Regions from separate parts of the Pseudomonas sp. ICMP 8385 genome, predicted to be linked through region 2. Evidence: predicted binding sites of a transcription regulator. Region 2 holds the regulator's gene; the other holds the start of a gene.
What was found. The regulator sigma-54, encoded in region 2, starts transcription at its own class of promoters, with help from an activator protein. The targets are predictions, from matches to a motif close to ANTGGCATNNANNTTGCTNT.
Positions count from the first base shown of each region.

Region 1: the regulator sigma-54 is predicted to act here: its motif matches at 1,429-1,448, upstream of glnA (glutamate--ammonia ligase).

Region 1 covers NZ_LKBY01000102.1:116,325-119,438, forward strand. The annotation lists gene thiI (tRNA uracil 4-sulfurtransferase ThiI) at 1-1,214, opposite strand, end outside; gene glnA (glutamate--ammonia ligase) at 1,548-2,954, shown strand; gene AO268_RS16170 (class I SAM-dependent methyltransferase) at 3,099-3,114, opposite strand, start outside.
Region 2 covers NZ_LKBY01000001.1:137,998-141,111, forward strand. The annotation lists gene hpf (ribosome hibernation-promoting factor, HPF/YfiA family) at 1-265, opposite strand, end outside; gene AO268_RS00690 (RNA polymerase factor sigma-54) at 341-1,834, opposite strand; gene lptB (LPS export ABC transporter ATP-binding protein) at 2,019-2,744, opposite strand; gene lptA (lipopolysaccharide transport periplasmic protein LptA) at 2,744-3,114, opposite strand, start outside.

The sequences.
Region 1 (3,114 bases), on a different contig from region 2:
GCTTCGCTGACTTCTTCGATCTGCACATCCTGGCCCAACTCGTCGATGACCCGATCGATCGGCACCAGTTTGGCGTTCTCGAGCGCTCGCTCCAGAATCGCCATGTCGAATTCTTTCTCTTCATGCTCCACGCGGTGGCGCTTGGCATGGGTCTTGGGGTTCACCGAGATGACCCCGCAGTACTCTGGCATGTGCTTGGCGAAATCAGCGGTGCCGATTTCGTTGGCCAGGTCGATGATGTCCTGCTTGTGGCTGGCGATCAGCGGGCGCAATACCAGCTTGTCGGTCACGCAGTCGATCACGGACAGGTTCGGCAGGGTCTGGCTGGAGACCTGGGAAATCGCCTCGCCGGTCACCAGCGCTTCGATTTGCAGGCGGTCGGCGATTTTCGACGCTGCACGCAACATCATACGCTTCAATACGACGCCCATATGACCGTTATCGACTTTTCCGAGAATTTCTCCCAGGACTTCCTCGAACGGTACGCTGACAAACAGCACGCGCTGGGAACTGCCGTACTTCTTCCAGATATAGTGCGCGACTTCCATCACGCCCAATTCGTGTGCACGCCCGCCCAGGTTAAAGAAGCAGAAGTGGCTCATCAGGCCGCGGCGCATGATCTGGTAGGCCGCCACGGTGGAGTCGAAACCGCCGGACATCAGCACCAGGGTCTGCTCCAGCGCCCCCAGCGGGTAGCCGCCGATGCTGTTGTGCTGACTGTGGATCACAAACAACCGTTGGTCGCGAATTTCGATGCGCACTTCAATTTGCGGCTCTTTCAGCGAAATTCCAGCGGCGCCGCACTCGCGACGCAGCTTGCTGCCGACGTATTTCTCGACGTCCATGGAGCTGAACGGGTGCTTGCCGGCACGCTTGCAACGCACCGAAAAAATCTTGCCTTCAAGGCTGCTGCCAAAGTGCAGTTTGCATTTTTGCGTGATGTCGTCGAAGTCGCCCAGGGGGTACTCGTCCACCTGCAGGAAATGCGCGATGCCCGGCATGCAGCTCAGGCGCTCGGTCATATCTTTCAAGGCCTTAGGGTCGGTAACGCGGGTTTCCAGCTCGAGATTGTCCCACACACCGTTCACCACCACGGCCGGGTCCAGGTCACGGAGCACGGCGCGGATATTCTTGGCCAACTGACGGATGAAACGCATCCGTACCGGTCGGCTCTTGATGGTGATCTCGGGAAAGACTTTAACGATTAATTTCATGGAAACAGCGCGCACAGGGCCAGCCGAAAAAGGGGGGCGCGGATTATAGCGGAAATCGCTCAAGGTTTAACCAGTTAATATACAAACGGCGTATCGCGCACCAAATAAGTGCATTAATAAAGCGTTACGCTACATTGCAGTGCGTATTTTTTGCCGCTTTAACGATTTGCACCTTTATAGGGGCCATTTTGAGGCAAAAAACCCATGTCGGGGCACTGGCATGTAATTTGCTCTCTTGTGAGGCAGGTTGCCATGGCGGACTATCCGCGCCGGCATCACCCACATTCTAAGGGCTACTCCACTACCCCAGCCCGAAGCCACCCGGAGGACACTATGTCGAAGTCGGTTCAACTCATCAAAGATCATGACGTTAAATGGATTGATCTGCGCTTCACGGACACCAAAGGCACTCAGCACCACGTGACCATGCCGGCTCGCGACGCGCTGGATGACGCCTTCTTTGAAGAAGGCAAAATGTTCGACGGTTCCTCCATTGCCGGCTGGAAAGGCATCGAAGCCTCCGACATGATCCTGATGCCGGACGACTCCACCGCCGTACTCGACCCGTTCACCGAAGAGCCGACCCTGATCATCGTCTGCGACGTGATCGAGCCTTCGACCATGCAAGGCTACGACCGCGACCCACGTGCGATCGCCAAGCGTGCCGAGGAATACCTGAAGTCCACCGGTATCGGTGACACCGTATTCGTGGGTCCTGAGCCTGAGTTCTTCATCTTTGACCAAGTGAAGTTCAAGTCCGACATCTCCGGCTCCATGTTCAAGATCTTCTCCGACCAGGGCTCGTGGATGTCCGACCAGGACGTGGAAGGCGGCAACCATGGCCACCGTCCAGGCGTCAAAGGCGGCTACTTCCCGGTGCCACCGTTCGACCATGACCACGAAATCCGTACCTCCATGTGCAACGCCATGGAAGACATGGGCCTGGTCATCGAAGTTCACCACCACGAAGTGGCGACTGCCGGCCAGAACGAAATCGGTGTGAAGTTCAACACCCTGGTGGCCAAGGCTGACGAAGTACAGACCCTCAAGTACTGCGTACACAACGTAGCTGTAGCCTACGGCCGTACCGCGACCTTCATGCCTAAGCCTCTGTACGGCGATAACGGTTCGGGGATGCACGTTCACTTGTCCATCGCCAAAGATGGCAAGAACACCTTCGCTGGCGAAGGTTATGCCGGCCTGTCCGACACCGCCCTGTACTTCATCGGCGGTATCATCAAGCACGGTAAGGCCCTGAACGGCTTCACCAACCCGTCGACCAACTCCTACAAGCGTCTGGTGCCAGGTTTTGAAGCGCCGGTCATGCTGGCCTACTCGGCACGCAACCGTTCCGCGTCGATCCGTATTCCTTACGTGTCCAGCCCTCGCGCTCGCCGTATCGAAGCACGTTTCCCGGATCCAGCCGCCAACCCGTACCTGGGCTTTGCTGCACTGCTGATGGCTGGCCTGGACGGCATCCAGAACAAGATCCACCCAGGCGACGCCGCCGACAAGAACTTGTACGACCTGCCGCCTGAAGAGGCCAAAGAGATCCCACAAGTGTGCGGCAGCCTGAAAGAAGCCCTGGAAGAGCTGGACAAGGGCCGTGCGTTCCTGACCAAAGGCGGCGTGTTCAGCGACGACTTTATCGATGCCTACATCGCCCTGAAAAGCGAAGAAGAAATCAAGGTCCGCACCTTCGTACACCCACTAGAATACGAGCTGTACTACAGCTGCTGATCCGGTAGCGCTGCTTGACGTGGCGTGACACCAAGCCCCACTAAAATAGCCCTCGTTTCGAGGGCTATTTTTTTGTTCAAAATACCTGTGGGCGATCCTTGGTGTGAGTGAGCAGGTCTCGCTCACACCAGGATTGGGCTGGCGTTAAGGCTTGAGCTCG
Region 2 (3,114 bases):
TATGCTTTTTGATTTGGCGATCCAGCTTGTCGGTCAGGTCGTCAATGGCGGCATACATGTCTGAATGCTCTGCATTGGCGACTACTTCCCCGCCGGGTATACGCAAGGTGGCTTCGATTTTCTGCTTTAGCTTTTCGACAGACATGATGACTTGCACATTGGTGATCTTGTCGAAATGCCCCTCAATCCGTTTGAGTTTTTCGCTGATGTAGGCGCGCAGCGGTTCGGTCACTTCCAGTTGGTGTCCACTGATATTGACTTGCATACAGCTTCTCCTTCGTTGCCAGTGCATAAAGCGGCGGGTAGGAATACCCGCCACTGGAACGCTGTGGCCTGCCCGTCACATCAACCGCTTACGCTCGCTGGAAGGCGCGATCCCAAGGGACTCGCGGTACTTGGCGACGGTTCGACGGGCGACCTGAATGCCTTGTGCCTCCAGTAAACCAGCGATCTTGCTGTCACTCAACGGCTTTTTCTGATTTTCCGCGGCAACCAGTTTTTTGATGATCGCGCGGATCGCCGTGGACGAGCATTCGCCGCCTTCGGAGGTGCTGACGTGGCTGGAGAAAAAGTATTTCAGCTCATAGATACCGCGCGGGGTATGCATGAATTTCTGGGTGGTGACCCGGGAAATGGTCGATTCATGCATGCCGACGGCTTCGGCAATGTCATGCAGCACCAGCGGCTTCATTGCCTCGTCGCCGTACTCCAGGAAGCCGCGCTGATGCTCGACGATCTGGGTGGCTACTTTCATCAGGGTCTCGTTGCGGCTTTGCAGGCTCTTGATGAACCAGCGCGCTTCCTGCAACTGGTTGCGCATGAAGGTGTTGTCGGCACTGGTATCGGCCCGGCGCACGAAACCTGCGTATTGCGGGTTGACCCGCAGGCGCGGCACCGATTCCTGGTTCAGTTCCACCAGCCAGCGCTCGTTGTCCTTGCGCACGATTACGTCGGGGACGACGTATTCGGCTTCGCTGGACTCGATTTGCGAACCGGGACGCGGGTTGAGGCTCTGGACCAGTTCGATGATCTGGCGCAGGTCATCTTCCTTGAGCTTCATCCGGCGCATCAACTGGCTGTAGTCGCGGCTGCCCAGCAGGTCGATGTAGTCGGTGACCAGGCGTTGGGCCTCGGCCAGCCAGGGGGTCTTGGCGGGCAGCTGGCGCAGTTGCAGCAACAGGCACTCGCTGAGGTTGCGCGCACCAATGCCGGCGGGCTCGAACTGCTGGATGCGGTGCAGGACCGCTTCGATTTCGTCCAGCTCGATATCCAGTTCCGGGTCAAAGGCCTCGAGGATTTCCTCAAGGGTCTCGTCCAGGTAGCCCTGATTATTGATGCAGTCGATCAGGGTCACGGCGATCAGGCGATCGGTGTCGGACATCGGGGCAAGGTTCAGTTGCCACAGCAAGTGGCTCTGCAGGCTTTCACCGACGGAGGTGCGGGTGGTGAAGTCCCACTCGTCATCGTCGTTGCTGGGCAGGCTGCTGGCGCTGGTCTGGTAGACATCTTCCCAGGCCGTATCCACCGGCAGTTCATTGGGAATGCGCTCGTTCCACTCGCCTTCTTCCAGGTTATCCACCGTGGGTGCGGTTTCCTGGTAGGACGGTTCCTGGACGTCGGCGTTGGGTTTTTGCTCGATGTTGTCGGCCAGTGGATCGGCATTGTCGAAGTCGTCGCCTTCTTCCTGGCGTTCGAGCATCGGGTTGGACTCCAGGGCCTCCTGGATTTCCTGTTGCAGGTCCAGGGTCGACAATTGGAGCAGGCGGATGGCCTGTTGCAGCTGCGGTGTCATCGTCAGCTGCTGGCCCATTCTCAGGACTAGCGATGGTTTCATGGCAGGGGCTTAACACCTTATTCGCCGGCGCAATGCGCCATCCACGACAGGGCGCGTGAGCGCCAAACATAAGCAAATTATATGCCTGATATCGGGGGCTTTGCCTAGAGCGCGGTAACAATAAAAATAATAAGGTTTTTATTGACTCCCGCGCCTGATGGCGAATGTCCTGACATCCCAGTGTTTACAGGCGGAACTCGTGCCCCAGGTACACTTCCTTGACCAGTTCGTTGGCCAGGATGGTGGCGGAGTCGCCTTCGGCAATCAGTTGGCCGTCGTTGACGATATACGCGGTTTCGCAGATATCCAGGGTCTCACGCACGTTGTGGTCGGTGATCAACACGCCGATCCCCTTGGCCTTGAGGTGATGGATGATCTGCTTGATGTCGCCTACCGAAATCGGGTCGACACCGGCGAAGGGTTCGTCCAGCAGGATGAACTTCGGTGCCGTGGCCAGGGCGCGGGCGATTTCCACACGACGACGCTCGCCGCCGGACAGGCTCATGCCGAGGTTGTCGCGGATGTGGTTGATGTGGAACTCCTGCAGCAGGCTTTCCAGTTCCTGGCGGCGTCCATCGCGATCCAGTTCCTTGCGGGTTTCAAGGATCGCCATGATGTTGTCGGACACTGACAGTTTGCGGAAGATCGATGCCTCCTGGGGGAGATAGCCGATACCCGCCCGTGCACGACCGTGCATGGGCTGGTGGCTGACGTCCAGGTCGTCGATCAAGACGCGGCCCTGGTCCGCTTGGACCAGGCCGACGATCATGTAGAAGCAGGTGGTCTTGCCGGCACCGTTGGGGCCAAGCAGGCCGACGATCTGGCCGCTGTCGATCGACAGGCTGACGTCGCGCACGACCTGACGGCTTTTATAGGCCTTGGCCAGATGCTGGGCTTTCAGGGTTGCCATTACTGGGCCTTCTTCTTCGGCTGGATAACCATGTCGATGCGCGGACGTGGTGCAGTGACCTTGGTGCCATTGGCGCGGCCGGCAGTGGCGACCTGCTTGACGGTGTCATAGACGATTTTCTCGCCTTCGGTCGAGTTGCCGTCGCTGCTGATCACTTTGGCGCGGTCAGTCAGTACGATGCGGTTTTGCGGCGCGTGGTACTGGATGGTCACGCCGTAGCCTTTGATCGGGCCTGGGTCGGCAGCATTTTGCTTCTGTTCAAAGTAGGCCAGGTTGCCCACCGAGGTCACGACGTCAATCTCACCTGCCGGGGTGCGGGTCAGGGTCACGGTATTGCCGGTAATCTTCATCGAGCCCTGGGTGATGATGA